3 regions of the Saccharospirillum sp. genome follow, and region 1 is predicted to be linked to each of the others. Evidence: predicted binding sites of a transcription regulator. Region 1 holds the regulator's gene; each other region holds the start of a gene.

Region 1 (6,003 bases):
CACGTGGAACAGTTCCACGGAATGGCTCATTTCCACCCTGGCCCAACGCCCGACATCCGCCAGGCAACATAACCTTATGATATGCGGTTATTTAACGAAACCAGCGCAAGCTGGTAGAGTCGCCGCTCCACCGTGACCTCCGTACCTGATCATGAATCTGACTGAATTGAATTTGGAACTTTCCGGGCTGTCGCCCCGCGACATTCTCAAACGAGCGCTCGACAATCACGAACACATCGCTCTGTCGTTCAGCGGCGCGGAAGACGTTGTTCTGGTCCATATGCTGAGCAAACTGACCCGGTCCCCCCGGGTTTTCACTCTGGATACCGGCCGCCTGCATCCCGAGACCTATCGCTTTATTGATCAGGTTCGCAACCACTACGACTTGCCCATTGAGCTGTATTCACCGCAGGCTGAGCCCCTGCAACAACTCGTTCGGGAAAAGGGTCTGTTCAGCTTTTACCAGGACGGTCATCAGGAATGCTGCGGAATCCGTAAAATCGAACCGCTGGAACGTGCACTCAGTGATCTGGATGCCTGGATAACAGGGCAACGCAAAGACCAAAGCCCGAGCACGCGCTCTGAGGTGCCCAGTGTTCAGCGTGACGACCGCTTTACTGGCCGGGGGGAGCATCTGTACAAGTACAATCCGCTGGCCAACTGGAGTTCGGCCGAGGTCTGGAACTACATTCGAATGATGGAAATACCCTACAACGCCTTGCACGAACGCGGATTCATCAGCATCGGCTGCGAACCCTGCACGCGCCCGGTGTTGCCAGGCCAGCATGAACGCGAAGGCCGCTGGTGGTGGGAAGAGGCAACACAGAAAGAGTGCGGTTTGCACGCTGGCGGCAAGCCAGGCTCGCTGCCCTTTACCGGCTAACGATTAATGCAATACGACAGGCGACTCAGGCTGTTTGCCTTAATCGCCTGTTGTAAGCGTTTTTATTCTGAAGGGTCAGTAAGTCGGCAACTGGGTGTGCTGAAACAACTCATCCAGTTCGTGCCGGCTTGTAGTTGCCATCGCCTCATCGACGATTGACTTGCTCAGGTGGGGGGCAAAGCGCTCAATAAACCGGTACATAAAGCCGCGAATAAAGGTCCCTTTGCGTATCCCAATTTTGGTAATGCTGGCTTCAAACAGGTGACTGGCGTCCAGGCTGACCAGATCCCGGTCCTGCTCCGGATCAATGGCCATATGCGCCAGAATACCAACCCCCAACCCCAGTCTCACATAGGTTTTGATGACATCGGCATCGGCTGCGGTAAAGACCACTTTGGGGGTCAGGCCGCGTTCCAGAAAGGCTTCATCCAGTTTCGACCGGCCGGTGAACCCAAAGACGTAGGTTACGATCGGAAAAGCGGCTACATCCTCAAGCGTAATCTGGTTGCGTTTTGCCAGAGGGTGTTCCCGGGGAACCACAATGGAGCGGTTCCAGCGGTAACAGGGCATCATCACCAGGTCTGAAAAGTGCTCCATCCCTTCGGTCGCAATGGCCAGATCGACGGTACCGTCAGCTGCCATCTCTGCAATTTGCACCGGTGTACCCTGATGCATGTGCAGCGACACATCGGGGAAGTCGCGAATAAAGCCGTCAATCACCTGAGGTAAGGCGTAACGCGCCTGGGTATGGGTCGTTGCCAGGCTGAGACTGCCCTGACGATCATCGCTATGCTCCTGCGCGATCTGCTTGATCGAGTCAACCTTGCGCAATATCTCACCGGCGACTTTTAATACCGCCTCTCCGGCCGGTGTAATTCGAGTCAGATGTTTACCGGAACGGGCAAAAATCTCAATACCGAGTTCATCTTCGAGGAGCCTGATTTGTTTGCTGATGCCAGGTTGTGAGGTATACAAAACCTGCGCTGTTGCCGATACGTTTAAATCGTGATGAGCTACTTCCCAGATGTATCTCAGTTGCTGCAACTTCATAGTGCTCCCCTTTAATCCGTTCAGAGCGGCCCCCGACTGGCGTCTGGACCTCTTCTTGTTATCAACTGTGCTGCGAAACGGTGCCGTGGCCACCCTGCCCACCGGTAATTTGTCCGACTCGCACTGCACAGTTTTTATCAGGTTATATAAAGATGATCAATTATTCTTTTTTTGCATATTATTTTTAAATCTCCCGGGAGCACATCCATGGGCAAACCCTGGCAAGTTTCGCGAGACCATTCCAGAGATGTTGTTTTTGCTTCCTTTTTAAACGAACCACTACTAATTTGTATTCTTTTCTTTACGGGTTGTATTTTATTCTTTACTTACTTATTATTCATCAATGGTCAGGACAGCCCCAACCGAGCTTCCACTCACTGGTGACCTGGCAAGACCCCTATTCTGGAATGAGCCATCAAAGAGAGCCTTAGCGTTATCATGCAAGCATTAGCGAACTTAAACGTAGAAAGCCAGGAAATTCTGCTCACACCGGATGCCCTGAAAGCCGACATTCCGGTAACAGAAGACGCCGCCCGCGTCATTAACGAAGGCCGCGATGCGGTGCGCAACATTCTCGATCGCAAAGACCCGCGCATCATCGTTGTCATCGGCCCCTGCTCCATCCACGACCCGGCCATGGCCATTGACTACGCCAAACGCCTTAAATCGTTAAGCGAAGAAGTCAGTGAGTCCATGCTGATTGTCATGCGCGTGTATTTTGAAAAACCCCGCACGACAACTGGCTGGAAAGGCCTGATCAACGATCCCTACCTGAACGATTCCTTTAAAATTGAAGATGGCCTTCACATTGGCCGCACACTGTTAATGGACATTGCTCATCTGGGCCTGCCAACGGCAACCGAAGCACTGGATCCGATCTCACCGCAATACCTTCAGGACCTGATCAGCTGGTCAGCCGTCGGTGCGCGCACAACGGAAAGCCAGACACACCGCGAAATGGCCAGCGGCCTGTCTTCCGCTGTGGGCTTCAAAAATGGCACCGATGGCAGCCTGGATGTTGCCATCAATGCGCTGAAATCAGTTTCTTCGCCACACCGGTTCCTGGGCATCAATCAGGAAGGCCAGGTAGCGATCATACATACCAAGGGCAATGCCTACGGCCATGTTGTGTTACGTGGCGGCAATGGTAAACCAAATTACGACTCAGTCAGTGTCGCACAATGCGAAGCCACTTTGCGTAAGGCCGGGGTACCCACCAACATCATGGTGGACTGTTCGCACGCCAATTCCAATAAAGATCACGCCTTGCAACCTCTGGTTGCCGACAACGTTGCCAACCAGATTCTGGAGGGCAATCAGTCCATCATCGGGTTGATGATCGAAAGCAACCTGGAGGAAGGTAACCAGAGCATTCCGGACGACTTGTCGCAGTTGAAACCGGGTGTATCCGTAACCGATGCCTGCATCAGTTGGGCAACCACCGAGAACCTGTTGAGATCCATGCATGCCAAGCTGAAAGACGTACTGCCGGGCCGCACCGGCGCCTGAGGGACCGTTCACCGGATCCGGGTCTCACCAAACCCGTGACCCGGCTAAACACAGAGCCGCTACCCGGTTCGTTCCTGTGACATCACTGCCCGAGTGGGACTAATGGTTGGCAACAGCGTCAGCCAGTCCCGGGCGCTGGCCCCGAGTATGATCCTCGCAGGATCCAACCCCAGTCGTTTAAGTGCGGGATCCGCCTGAGGTGATGAGGACACCCAATAGAGACGGGCCTCTACTGCTTTCAGCCTGGGTTTTATCAATGCCTGATCGTAGGCCCGCCAACGTCCGAACCAACCCTGACGCCGCAACAAATGCCGAAACAAGGTTACGGGCTCACGCTCTTCACTCCCCTCCTGGCGATACCAGCGTCGCCAACCAAGACGTAACCGGTGCCAGGTTTTAACACCGGGCAACCAGAACACCCGGCGAGGACAGATTGGTGCCGCATTCAGAAGCACAACATTGGCCGCGTATTGGCGCACGACCGCATGTTGTAACACCATTTCACAGCCAAACCCCTGACTGATCAGCGTTGGTAACTGGGCGGTTTTTTCTTCAATGAACTGAATGGCCGGTGGCAAATCATACTCGGCCATGACTTCCAGAGTATTGAGCGCAGGCCTCTGATTGCGGGAAGACAAGCCATGACCGCGCCAGTCCATCAGCCAGACATCGTATCCTGCCCGGACCAGGGCGCCAGCAACCCCGCCAACGCCGTAATCGAGCCATTGCCAGTGATTAGAGAAGGCATCGTGCACCAGCAGGACCGGATGGCCACGCGATATTTGCTCGGAATGCAGCCGAACCAGGGCAATCTCTACCGTATTGTCGGTGCTGGTGTTGGGCTTGAGCGAATAAACATCTTCATAAATGCCCTCTTTGTATTCCGCGCTCAACAACGCGACCGGGAAGTATTGACTGCTACTTTTCAAACCAGAGAATCCTTTACAGCGATTACAGGCTGTATATAATCACAGCTACTGTATAAAAAAACAGGGCGACATTATGTTTAAACTGACGGCTCGTCAACAACAAGTTCTCGACCTCGTAAAAGACCACATGCTGGAAACCGGCTACCCTCCTACCCGGGCAGAGATTGCCAGCCAATTGGGTTTCCGCTCCCCCAATGCCGCTGAAGAGCACCTCAAGGCACTGGCGCGAAAGGGAGCCATCGAAATCATTCCTGGCGCATCGCGTGGCATTCGCCTTCCCGAAGAGCCTGAATCCGGTCTTCCGGTTGTGGGTCGTGTCGCAGCTGGCGAGCCCATTCTGGCTCAGGAGCAAATTGAAGAATTCCTGAGTCTCCCGTCTACCCTGTTCAGCCCCAAAGCCGACTTTTTACTGCAGGTTCAGGGATTAAGCATGAAAAATATGGGCATTCTGGAAGACGACCTCATCGCCGTCCATAAAACCGACCAGGTGCGCAATGGCGATGTCGTCGTAGCCAGGGTGGGCGACGATGTTACCGTTAAACGCTACGAGCGCGAAGGTCAGATTGTCACGCTTTACCCGGAAAATGAAGACTTTGAACCGATCAAAGTTGATTTAACCCAACAGGACTTCGCCATCGAAGGCTTGTATGTGGGCGTTATTCGGCGTTCGCTGCACTAAAACAAGCGCTGCAACACACAACACTACCCAACGAACTGGCTGGCTCTCAGCTATTTTTACCAGCCAGTTCGAGCCACAAGGGTGATTTCCCGGCTGCTTTTTCGATAACAGCCAACATCTCACGATGCGCGACCTGCTCTTCCGCAGTCGGTTGCACACGCTTGAGTGACTGGTTTGATGCAATAACAGCGCTGGCATCAAAACTCACTTGTTCCGTACTGTTCTCTTCTTCATCATCCAGTATCAGCGCGGTTTGCCCACCGGTCATCAGCAAATAAACATCAGCCAGAATTTCCGAGTCGAGCAAGGCTCCGTGCAAGGTGCGGTGTGAATTATCGATGCCATACCGCTTACACAGCGCATCCAGCGAAGCTTTAGCACCTGGGTGTTTTTCGCGCGCCAGTTTCAGCGTATCAAGAACACCACATACCTCTTTAAGCTGACCAAACTGAGTAAAGCCCTCATCGGCGAGGCGGTTAAACTCCATCTGTAAGAAGCCCATATCAAAGGCGGAATTGTGTATTACCAGCTCTGCACCGCTGACGTAATCCCAGAAAGACTGGGCAATGTCCCGGAACTTGGGCGCGTCTTTTACCTTGTTGTTATCAATCCCGTGTACCGCTATCACTTCTTCGGGAATATCGCGCTCAGGATTGATGTAGTAATGAAAATGTCGACCGGTCAGCTTTCGATCCACCAGCTCCACGCACCCGACTTCCACAATACGATCACCTTTGTTGGGGCTTAAACCCGTGGTTTCGGTATCCAGTACGATTTGTCTCATCTTGCTAAAGATCTCATCCAGTCATGTTCTGATTAAGGTTGCATACGCCAGGGCCGAACGCGTTTAAACCCGGGTGCTGCGATGATCAATACCCATATTTGCCAGCGCATCGGCCCGCTCGTTCCCGGGGTGTCCGGCATGGCCCTTGACCCAATGCCAGTTAACGCTG
Region 2 (6,003 bases), on a different contig from region 1:
TTTACCCCGGGTACTTTTTAGGAAAGCATTGCATCAGTGCTGCCGTTGCTGCCGCATCAGCATTTCTTCTGCATGTGCCCGTGTCTGGGCCGTTATATCGATACCTCCGAGCATACGGGCGATTTCGTCGATCCGGCTTTCCTGCTGGATGGGTAATATTCTGGTGCGGGTGATCTGGCCTTGTTGCTCCTTGCTGACCACGCAGTGGTTGTGCCCCTGGGCAGCAACCTGTGGCAGGTGGGTGACGCAAATCACCTGGCCGCGTTCGCCGACACTGCGCAGCATCAAACCAACTATTTCTGCCGTTGCACCGCTGATGCCCACGTCCACTTCGTCGAAGACCAGAGTGGGAATGGTGCTGTGCTCGGCGCAGATGACCTGAATCGCCAGGGAGATTCGCGACAGTTCGCCACCTGAGGCAACTTTGCCCAACGGACGAACGGGTTGCCCCGGGTTCATGCTGACCAGGAATTCGATCTGATCCAGCCCATCGGGCGTGGCTTTGTCGAGCTCGGTAAAGGCGATGTCGAAGCGCGCGCCGGGCATGGCCAACTGGTGCAGCTTTTCCATAACGTCATCGGCCATGCGTGTGGCGGCCGCCTGGCGTTGTTCCGACAGTTGCCGGGCCTGTTGCCGATAGGTCTGCGCCAGAGTGTCGACTTCTTCGGCCAGGTCATCGAGCCCGTCCACGGCTTCGGCCAGGCTTGCCAGCTCGGCTTCCAGTTCTTCGATCAAGCCGGGCAGGGCTTCCGAGCGCACCTGGTGCTTGCGCGCCAGGGTGTGAATGCGGTCCAGTCGTTCTTCAACCTGCTGCACCCGGCCTTCATCCACTTCAAAACTGGCCAGATAGTGGTCGAGGTCGTTAACCGCTTCCTGGCTTTGTATCAGGGCGCTGTCGAGCAGCTCTATGGCGTTGTTCAGTGAGGGGTTGTTGTCTTGCAGGTTGCGTAAATGGTGCAGTGCTTGTTTCAGGCCATCGAGCGCGCTTGCTCCATCGGTTTCAGGTTCCAGAAACTGGCGGGCACTGTAGGCACCGCTGACCAGGGTTTCAGTTTGTCCGTAGCGGCGGAACTCCACTTCCAGGGCTTCCACTTCACCATCTTCCAGCGCCAGTGCGCTGAGTTCCTCGAACTGGTAGTTCAGCAGTTGCTGGCGCGCGCTGTTGTCGTCGGCCTGGGCTTTTAACTGGTTGTAGTGGCGGGCCTTGCCTTGCCAGCGTATCCAGGCGTGGCGTACGGCCTGGGCTTGTTCCGCCAGGCCAGCGTAGTCGTCTAACAGGGTACGATGGGTGTCGATACGCAGCAGCGACTGGTGCGCGTGCTGGCTGTGAATGTCGATCAGCATTTCGCCCAGGGCTTTGAGCTCGGTTAGAGGCACGGGTTGGCCGTTGATGTAGGCCCGCGACCGGCCTTCGGCCGATACGGTACGCCGCAGAATGCATTCCTCGCCCTGATCCAGATCCCGTTCCGCCAGCCATTGCATGGCCGCCGGAATACGCCCGACCTGGAAAGTGGCTGTTACCTCGGCCCGTTTTTCACCGTGCCGTACCACGCTGCTGTCGGCCCGTTCGCCGAGCGCCAGTGACAGGCCGTTGAGCAAAATGGACTTGCCCGCGCCGGTTTCGCCGGATATGGCGGTCATGCCCTGTTTCCATTCCACTTCGATGTTGTCGGCGATGGCGATGTTGCGAATCAGCAGTGTGTGCAGCATGGGTAAGCGACCTGAGTTGCCTGGATACTGTGTTTTTGTACAGTAAAAGGTTGGCAAGCTCAAGTGAATTTTGATGACCAGTGCCGCCGTTAATCACGGTCAATGCGTGGTTGGATGCCGGGAATGGGCTGAATAGGCTCTTTTTTGGCCTGGTGTGGCCATTTTGTCGCCCGGTTGAGCCGAAATAGCCTTGAAATGCCAGGCCACGGCCCAATTAAAGTGCGCCAGCTAGCTACTTCCGGCCAACCACCACCGGGTGGCGGAAGGGCCTCACTTTGAACACGGTTGTTTTTGGATATAGAGAGTTGGATCGAGAGATGGCAAACGAAGAGAAACCCGTAGAAGCACAGGAAACCGATGTAACCCAGGACGAGACGCTGGTCGAAGACGCAGAGGCGGCGCCCGAGCAGGCAGCCGAAGCGGCGACGGAGCAGGATCTGGTTGCAGAGCTGGAGGCGGCCCGCGAGGAAGCCCAGCAAAATAAAGACCGCTACCTGCGTGCCGAGGCCGAAATGGTTAACGTGCGCCGGCGTGTCGAGAAAGACGTCGAAAACGCCCACAAGTTTGGCCAGGAAAAACTGGTTCGGGAAATTCTGGATGTTGCTGACAACCTGGAGCGAACATTGGCGGCCATCGAAACTGAAACGGCCGAAGTAAAGCCGCTCAAAGAAGGCGTTGAGATGACGCTAAAAAGCCTGCTCGATAGCTTCGAGAAGTTCAGCATTACCGTCATCAACCCCGAGGGTGAGCCGTTTGATCCGCAGCAGCATCAGGCGATGAGCATGGTCGAAAACCCGGACCTGGAACCCAATACCGTGATGGCCGTTATGCAAAAAGGGTATGCCCTGCACGGCCGTCTGGTACGCCCGGCCATGGTTATGGTCAGCAAGGGTGGGCCCGTCAACAACAACGTTGACGAAACCGCTTGATTATCCCTGTTCACACCTCGTTTTAGTATAAAAAGCGGGTGTAAACAGTCTTTTTGGCATAAATAGGCGGTTAATAATACCCCTGTTAAGCGTGGGGTCTTGAATTCAGCAAAGCGGCTCTCATATAGCCAGTCAAGACATTAACCGAACTGTTATTTGAACCGTTCAGCAAATTATGGAGTGTCAGTATCATGGGTAAAATCATTGGCATCGACCTGGGGACCACCAACTCGTGTGTAGCGATTTTGGAAGGCGACAAGCCCAAGGTTATTGAAAACGCCGAGGGTGATCGCACCACACCTTCCATCGTCGCCTTTACCGACGACGATGAAACACTGGTTGGTCAGCCGGCAAAACGTCAGGCCGTCACTAATCCGCACAACACCCTCTATGCGGTGAAGCGTTTGATTGGCCGTCGTTTTGAAGACGACGTTGTGCAAAAAGACATCGGTATGGTGCCGTACAAAATTGTGAAGGCCGACAACGGCGACGCCTGGGTTGAAGTGAAGGGCGACAAAAAAGCACCGCCGCAGATTTCAGCCGAAGTGCTGAAGAAGATGAAGAAAACCGCCGAAGAATACCTGGGCGAGAAAGTAACCGAAGCGGTTATCACCGTACCGGCCTACTTTAACGATGCCCAGCGTCAGGCCACCAAAGACGCGGGCCGCATCGCTGGCTTGGAAGTTAAGCGGATCATCAACGAGCCGACTGCAGCTGCCCTGGCCTATGGCATGGATAAAAAGCGCGGCGACAGCGTCGTGGCTGTTTATGACCTGGGTGGCGGTACCTTCGATATTTCCATCATCGAGATTGCCGAAGTTGACGGTGAGCACCAGTTTGAAGTGCTGGCCACCAACGGCGACACCTTCCTCGGTGGTGAAGATTTCGACCTGAAACTGATCAACTACCTGGCTGATTCGTTCAAGAAAGATTCCGGTATCGATCTGAAGGGCGACGCCCTGGCGATGCAGCGGCTGAAAGAAGCGGCTGAGAAAGCGAAGATCGAGCTGTCATCCAGCCAGCAGACTGATGTGAACCTGCCGTACATCACGGCCGATGCATCTGGTCCCAAGCACCTGAACGTTAAGGTAACCCGGGCCAAGCTGGAATCACTGGTGGAAGAGCTGGTAGAGCGTTCGCTGGAGCCAGTGCGCATGGCGCTGAAAGACGCTGACCATGAAATTGGTGATATCGACGACATTATTCTGGTCGGTGGCCAGACCCGTATGCCGCTGGTGCAGAAGAAAGTGGCTGACTTTTTCGGTAAAGAGCCACGTAAAGACGTCAACCCCGACGAAGCGGTAGCTATTGGCGCGGCGATTCAGGGTGCGGTACTGTCTGGCGATGTAAAAGACGTGCTGCTGCTCGACGTTACCCCGCTGACGCTGGGTATTGAAACCATGGGCGGTGTCATGACGCCGCTGATCGAGAAGAACACCACGATTCCGACCAAGAAGAGCCAGGTGTTCTCAACCGCTGACGACAACCAGGCCGCCGTGACCATTCACGTTGTCCAGGGTGAGCGTAAAATTGCGGCGCAGAATAAGTCTCTGGGTCGTTTTGACCTGGCCGATATTCCGCCCGCGCCGCGTGGTTTGCCGCAAATTGAAGTCAGTTTCGACCTCGACGCCAACGGTATTTTGAACGTGTCTGCGAAAGACAAGGGTACCGGTAAAGAGCAGTCGATCGTCATCAAGGCCAACTCGGGCCTGAGCGACGATGAGATTGATCAGATGGTTCAAGACGCCGAAGCGCATGCCGACGAAGACCGCAAGTTCGAAGAACTGGCGCAGGTTCGCAACACGGCGGATGCTCTGGTTCACTCGACTCAGAGGACGCTGAAAGAACACGGCGACAAGGCCACTGATGACGAGAAACAAGCCATCGAAACGGCCATCGCCGATGTTGAAGAAGCGTTGAAAGGCGACGACGCCGACGCCATCAACACCAAGGTTGAGGCGTTGACCCAGGCATCTTCTGCGCTGGCGCAGAAGATCTACGCCGACCAGAGTGGTGAGGCCGGTGCGGAGCAGGCTGACGCGACCGCCGACAGCACCTCTGACGATGCCGTCGACGCTGAGTTCGAAGAAGTAAAAGACAACAAGTAAGCCAACGACTTACTTGAACCAAAAAGGTGACACGCCGCAAGGCGTGTTGCCTTGTCTGGTTTTTAGCTATTGGCTTTTTGGGTGCGTGTGACCTCAGTCGCCTGCGATCAGAATAAAACCAACAGCTAAACATCATCAGCCAACCGTCCATTATAAAAGGTTAACTGTACTCCCATGTCCAAACGAGACTATTACGACGTACTCGGTGTAGAACGCGGTGCGGACGAAAAAGACATTAAGAAAGCTTATCGCCGCATGGCCATGAAGTACCACCCGGACCGTAACCCGGAAGATAAGGACGCTGAATCCAAGTTCAAAGAGTTGTCCGAGGCCTACGAAGTGCTGGCGGACGCTCAGAAACGGTCGGCCTACGATCAGTTTGGTCATGCTGGCGTCGACGGCCAGAGTGGCTTTGGCGGCGGCCAGGGTGGCGGCCACGGTAGCTTTAGTGACATCTTTGGTGATGTGTTCGGTGACATTTTCGGGGGCGGCGGCGGACGTGGCCGCTCCAGCGTTCAGCGCGGTTCAGACCTGAAATACAATCTGGAAATGTCACTGGAAGATGCCGTTCGTGGTACCGAGAAAACCATCAGGGTGCCGACGCTGGAAGCCTGTGAGGTGTGCGACGGCAGCGGCGCCAAGAAGGGCACCAAGCCGACCACCTGTACCACCTGTGGCGGCATCGGCCAGGTGCGGATGCAGCAGGGTTTTTTTGCGGTACAGCAGACCTGCCCAACCTGTTCCGGCACCGGCCACATGATCAACGATCCCTGCAACAGCTGTTATGGCCGGGGTGTTAAGGAAGAAACCAAAACACTGAACGTGAAGATTCCTGCGGGCGTCGATACCGGTGATCGTATTCGTCTGTCTGGCAAGGGTGAAGCCGGCCGCAACGGCGGCCCTGCAGGCGACCTCTATGTTGAGGTGCACGTTAAGCGGCATGCCATTTTTGAACGCGACGGTGCCAACCTGCATTGCGAAGTGCCGATCAGCTTTGCTGAGGCGGCCCTGGGCGGTGAATTGGAAGTGCCGACCCTGGAAGGCCGGGTTAAACTCAAAATTCCCGCTGAAACCCAGACAGGCCGTTTGTTCCGCCTGCGGGGCAAGGGCGTAACCCCGGTCCGCGGTGGCGGTATCGGTGATCTGCTGTGTCGTGTTGTCGTGGAAACCCCGGTAAACCTGACTCACAAGCAGAAAGAGCTGTTGCATGAGCTGCAGGATGGCATGGGCAGCGACAAGCATTCACCCCGCTCCAA
Region 3 (6,003 bases), on a different contig from region 1:
AATCCTTCGCGCGGATCATTTTCAACTCGCGCTCAATAGTGGCGTCGATCTCGGGTGTGCTGCCTTCGGGGAATCGCCGCGCGACACCCTGGCGTACCAGCAGCCGCAGATACTGTTCGGCGCTGTACTGGCCGGGAAGGATGTCTTTCGGGTAGCGGTAGCGCAGGGACTTGAGTGTGAAATCGCAACGGACGGCAATGCGCAGGGTTTCCTGCATCAGTTCCGCGCCATACAGGCTGTGCAGTTTATTGGCCGAGCGCAGATGATTCTCCGCATTGGGAAACAGGTAAGGCAGGGCATCAGCCAGGGTGGTGTTAAAGCGTATGGCTGTCAGGGCATCCTGCAGGTCTTTGCGTTTGGGTGTGTGCATGTGCACGTTGTTGGCGCAGGTGGCGGGCAGCTTGTGCTGCCGGGCCAGTTGTAGGGCGTGATCGGCGAGCTCGAAGCTGTTCTCGGTCAGCAGGTTTTCCACCAGCACCCAGCAGCGGTCTTGAAAACAGCGGGCGTAGTAAGCCAGCTGTTCGTCATCGTCACTGCGCCCCCGGGGTGACCAGAGGCACAGGCAGTCCTCAACATTGTGTTTGAAATCCTGGCGGGTCAAACGGTACTCGCCTTTGTCGCACCGCCGCCGGGCCCGGGTGATCAGGTGGCACAGTTGACTGTAAGCGGCTTCGGTGGGGGCGAGCAGCACAATCACCTGGCCGTCGAGACGAAATTCGGCGCCGATGATCAGTTTGATCGGCAGTTTCCGGTCTCTGATTACCCGCCAGGCTTTGACCACGCCGGCGACCGAGCATTCGTCGGTGATGGCCAGCGCCTGATAGCCCAGTTCAACCGCGCGCAGCACCAGCTCTTGTGGATGAGAGGCGCCGCGCAGAAAACTGTGGTTGCTCAGACAATGCAGCTCGGCATAGGGCAGTGAAGGGGTCATGTGTTATCCGAAAAAACCGGCCAGGCTCCAGTGGCCATTATCATGACGAGCGAGCCAGACCGTGTGCTGATGACGTGGGTGCCAGGCGCGGAAGTAATCGCGCCGGTAAGGGGTCAGCTGCGCCCATTGGCCCATCACAATGCGCTCTGGTCCGCTCAGTAACTGGTATTGCTGTGGTGTTACCGGTTGCTCGGTATCGGGTATCAGCACTGGCTGGAAGCGGGGTCGTGACGATTCTGTGTGCCCGCTGCGGTCGACCGCCGGGGTTAATCGGGTGGCGTATTCAGGCCTGGGGTCGGCGGTGGTTGCCAGGTTGTGTACCCGGTGATGGCCGAGACGCGAAACCAGCAGAGACAGCAAGCGGTCGGCATCGGCATCCGGGTAGGCGGTACCGAGCAAGTCACCGTTGGGCGCCGGGTCGGCGCGAAAGCGACGTGCCTGCAGCTGCAGGGTGAGCACCGGTGCGGGTAGCACCAGGCGTTCCAGTTGCAGGCTGATCAGGCTGAGCCATTCCTGGGCACTGCGTGAGCCCTGTACTGCCTGAATGCGCAGCCGCGTCGCGGGCTGGTTGCGGTGGGTCAGGCGCAGGTACAGGCTGTCAGCCAGACGCTGGCGCGCCTTCAGATAGTCTTCAAGATTCGTCAGCAGCCGTTTAACCGGGAACAGCAGGCTGGCGCTGTGCTCGGCTTCGTGGCTCAGCTCGATGCGTTCGTCAAAATGTGGCGGTATGTCAAAGCGATGTCCCAGGGTGTCTGGTGTTTCCAACGCTGAGAGCCGGGTCAACAGATCCGGGCCAAAGCGGTAACCAAGTTCGGCCCGGGGCAGTTGGCGGATATCGGCGTAGTGGTGTAACCCCATGCCTTTCAGCCGGGCGGCGTGTTTGGTGTCGATGCCCAACCGGGTAACGGTAATGGGGTTGAGTGCGTTGATCAATTGCTGCCGGTCGCTGCTGATGAGTGGTTGGTCGTTGATGGCCAATACCTGAGCAGCCTGGGCGGTATGGCCACAGGCCCAGCGGTAGTGGAAGCCACTGTGTTCCAGCCGCTCCCGCAGGGTGCTGATCAGAGCATCGAGACCCTGGTAGAGTCGCATCATAGAGCCGATTTCGAGGCTGAGACCGGAGGGCGGACACAGCCGGATATCGGCGCAGGCCTGATACAGCAACAGCGCCAGACGCTGCAGCTGTTCCCGCTCGGCCAGGGCATCGTAATGCGCGGTTTCGGCATCGGTGAGCAGGCAATAGGCGGTGGCGGTGTTCATACCGGGTCGCACACCCAGTGCAGCTGCCGCGCCGTTGCATTGTTCGATGCCGGATCGGCTATTGAGCAGCAATTGCGGTATGGCGTGCTCAAGGGTACCGAACTGGCATTGCAGCGCGAGCCGGGTGAAGTCGATGTAGAGCCAGAGTCGCGTGTCAGCCATAGAGGCAGGCCCCGTCAGGCTGCAGCGGTATGGTCACCGGCAGGTTGTTCAATGGCCAGCCGGCGCGTCGTTTGAGAATGTGCAGCCTCACCCGGTTGGCCTGATCGGCGCACACCTGAAGACGCAGCGCCGCGATTGAGGCTCGGTCACGCCAGCGTTCGGGGCGCAGCAGAAACACCGGCAACCGGTTGCTCTCGGCGGCCAGTTGCAGGCGCCGCATATGGGCGTTATCGAGCCGGTCGACCCAGGCGATGACGGCCTGGCAGCCACCGGTGCTCAGGCAGCGTTCCAGACTCCACAACAGGTCATCCTGGCGTGGGGCCTGACACAGTAATAGCCGGGACAGATCCAGCCCCCAGTGAGCCAGCCCTGGCGCATGCGGCTGGTAAGGCGGGTTAAACCAGACCTGCCAGCGACGATCCTCCTGACTCAACGTCGCCAGGTAGGGCAGCAACAACCTTAGTTCTCCCTGCCCCGGGCGGGCGTAGAGAATCTCGGTGACGGCCCCGAGCGGCCAGCCACCGCCGGGCAGCTCGGCATCCAGCGCCGCATAGCCGCTGGGAGCGGCATGAACACGCGCCATGCGCCAGTCGCTGGCGGACCAGAGCCGACCACTTTGGGTGAGGTCGTGCAGCAGAGACATGATAAGTCGCTCAATAAACTGTATGAATATACAGTATAATCGGCCGCGATCAGGATGCCAGTGGTTGATTCGTAATGATCTGTATCGGTGTTTGCTGACTCATGACACTAAGCCATCAGACCCGAGGCCACCAGACTCAAGCCTGACCCCATCAGCAGGGCAAATGCCAGGCGGCGCATCCAGAGTTCCGGTAAAGGCGGCCCGAACCGCTTGCCGATCAGGGTACCCAGTATCACCAGTGGTAGCCCAAACGCACAGATCAGTAGAACGTTCACTGAGTTTTGCAGAAAGGGTAACGCCAGGGCGATGCGAATCACCGAGGTGGCGAAAAAGGTCATCAGCAGGGTTAGTCGAATGCTGAGTAATGGCAGTGGCTGGCGGTACATCAGAAAGGCCAGTGGTGGGCCGTAGGTGGCGAACAGGCCGCCGAGCAAACCGGCGATGGCACCCGCTGTGGCAAACGCGAAGCGACCGTTTATGTCGGGCCGGGGTTTGGGTTTGAGCATCATCAGCAGGCAACTGAGTACCAGAGTGATGCCAAGCAGCATTTGCAGCAGGCTGAGGCCGCTTTGGCTAAAGCGGCTAAGCAGCCACAAACCCAGGCCGGTTAACGGTATGGCTGTCGTCAGCATGGCGATGACCGCCGGGCGATACACATGCTGGGTGTGGCCGCGCAGAGCGATGCCGGTGTTGGCGAGGCTCAGGGTGCTGGTGGCGAATGCCAGAAAGGCGAGATCGGCCAGGCCCAGTACGGAACTGAGCCCCATTACGATCAGGCCAAAGGCGAATCCGGTGACGGTCTGAATGTAACTGCCCAGAAAGAACAGGCCCAGTAGCAGGGCAGCGTTGGTGATGTCCATTGGTATAGTTTACGGGGTTCGGAAGGCGGCGGCGAGGTAGGATGTTACGGTCCGTTGAACCACAACCCACATTTTGTTCGATATCGACATTCGACGGGCTCCTATGCCTTACAGCGCGGATGCAGTTCGGAGTTCAGCTTTCCTTGGCACCTGACACTCAGCTGGTTGCGAATTCCAAAACCTGAGTTAAATCACTGGCAGCTAAATCGCAGACAATACGGCATGACTTTGCTAGCCTTGTCCGCCGCCCCAAACACAGACTGCGCATGAGCTTTTCCGACACTGATTTCACAGACGAGCAACAACGCATCATTGCCCATTCTGGTGGTCATGCGCGTATTGTGGCTGTGGCCGGGTCGGGCAAGACGGCGACGCTGACGGCTTACGTCAGCCGCCGCATCCGCGAGGGACTCTCACCGCGTCGCCTGTTAGTGCTGATGTACAACAAGACGGCACAAAGGGATTTCGCCCGCCGTCTGGCTGCACAGAACCCGGCCGGTACCCGTTTGCCGGAAGTACGTACTTTTCATTCACTCGGTTATCGCATTTATCAGCGCCTGGTTCAGGATGGTGACTTGCCAGCGTTTGACCGGACTCTGTTGTCCGACGCCCAGGTTGAGCCGCTGGTCTGGCGCATCCTGCGTGAGCTGGCTGATGATGACCAGGCCGAAGACATCCTGACCCGCAAGAAGAAATGGGTCGAACCGGCGCTTTCCTATTTTGAGCTGGTAAAAAGTAGTCTGAACTCACCCGAGGTGGTCTTTGAGCAGAGTCACCTGCCCGCCCAGTGCCGGATTTTCATTGAAGCCTTCGAGCGTTTCGAGCAATGGCGTCAGTCGGAGCGGCGGGTCACGTTCAGTGATCTGCTGTATGACCCGGTACGGTGTTTGAACAGCCGGCCTGACCTGGCTGAGCGTTTTGGCGGTCATATGCAGGAAATCCTGGTGGACGAATACCAGGACATTAACCCCATTCAACAGCGGCTGCTGGAGATTGTCCACGGCGGGCGCGGTCAGGTGATGGTGGTTGGCGATCCGGATCAGACGATCTATGAATTTCGCGGTTCGGAGCCGACGCTGCTGACCGAGGGTTTTACCGAGCAATTCAATGCGGTACACGACTACGAGCTTAGCTGGACCTTTCGTTACGGTCATCACCTGAGTCTGTTGGCCAACCATCTGATCGGTGCAGGACACCCGCATCCCGACAGCCGCACCCTGTGTTACTCCCATACCGTCACGCCGACCACCCGGGTGGAGCAGGTGCGCAGTGATGATGGCGCCAGCACGGCTCTTGGGTTGATTCAGCAGATTCGACAGCAGCGTCCGCTGAGCGATGTTGCGGTGTTGAACCGGCTGTGGGCCAACAGTGCGCGGCTGGAACTGCTGCTGATGGCGGCCGATGTGCCCTACCACCTTGATCACCATCAGACCGTCCTGGAACGGTTCGAGCTGCGCCCTTTCTGGGTACTGTTTGATCTGGCCTGCGGCGATTTCAGCCGCTATGACCCGGAGCGGCGTCGTCAGGCCTGGCAAACGCTGCTGACCCAGCCTTATCTGAAAATCCGCAAGGCAGTGATCGACGATCTGGTCAAACGACTGGCACCGGTGGCGGTGGATGTCGCCCGGCATCTGCGCAATGCCATTCCCGAATCGTTGTCGGGTTATCAGACCGATCAATTAATGGAGCGGGCGCGGCTGTTGCAGAAGGCTGAGGAGGCTAAGGTCAATGCCTCGGAATTGCTGAGCGGCTGGATTCGCGGAACGGACTATTACGCGGCGTTGAAAGAGTCGGCGTTTTCTGCCCAGCAGGTGGATGATCAGGTTGCGACTGTTAAGGCCTTTGCCCAGTTTGTCGCGGCGCAGGACTGGCCCGCCGCTGAAGCCTCACCCCGTTTGCGCCAGTGGCAGCAGCACCAGAGCGGTCAGAACGCCTCCGGCCAATCGCAGCAGGGTGTGCACATTACTTCCATCCACAAGGCCAAGGGGCGTGAGTGGCCGATCGTGATTCTGCCGGAGGTCAATGCCCGCTTTTACCCCTATCACCCCGAAGGCGACCTGACCCGGCCGACCTCGGAAGACAGTGAGCGGCGCCTGCTTTATGTGGCGATGACCCGTGCCCGTGAGCATCTGGTGCTGCTGACTCCG

Evidence for each region. The regulator LexA, encoded in region 1, represses DNA repair genes until DNA is damaged. The targets are predictions, from matches to a motif close to TACTGTNTANNTANACAGTA.
Region 2: a site for LexA is predicted at 1,736-1,755, ahead of recN (DNA repair protein RecN). Genes of this name have one in related genera too.
Region 3: a site for LexA is predicted at 3,013-3,032, ahead of imuA (translesion DNA synthesis-associated protein ImuA). Genes of this name have one in related genera too.

The regions. Positions count from the first base shown of each region.
Region 1 covers NZ_JBBECH010000026.1:60,064-66,066, reverse strand. The annotation lists gene WEB54_RS03865 (phosphoadenylyl-sulfate reductase) at 152-883, shown strand; gene cysB (HTH-type transcriptional regulator CysB) at 959-1,933, opposite strand; gene WEB54_RS03855 (3-deoxy-7-phosphoheptulonate synthase) at 2,372-3,442, shown strand; gene WEB54_RS03850 (alpha/beta hydrolase) at 3,502-4,371, opposite strand; gene lexA (transcriptional repressor LexA) at 4,445-5,050, shown strand; gene dnaQ (DNA polymerase III subunit epsilon) at 5,097-5,834, opposite strand; gene rnhA (ribonuclease HI) at 5,898-6,003, opposite strand, start outside.
Region 2 covers NZ_JBBECH010000093.1:45,433-51,435, forward strand. The annotation lists gene recN (DNA repair protein RecN) at 34-1,710, opposite strand; gene grpE (nucleotide exchange factor GrpE) at 2,028-2,639, shown strand; gene dnaK (molecular chaperone DnaK) at 2,831-4,747, shown strand; gene dnaJ (molecular chaperone DnaJ) at 4,922-6,003, shown strand, end outside.
Region 3 covers NZ_JBBECH010000054.1:2,310-8,312, forward strand. The annotation lists gene WEB54_RS09540 (error-prone DNA polymerase) at 1-931, opposite strand, end outside; gene WEB54_RS09545 (DNA polymerase Y family protein) at 935-2,353, opposite strand; gene imuA (translesion DNA synthesis-associated protein ImuA) at 2,346-2,996, opposite strand; gene WEB54_RS09555 (TSUP family transporter) at 3,104-3,856, opposite strand; gene WEB54_RS09560 (ATP-dependent helicase) at 4,123-6,003, shown strand, end outside.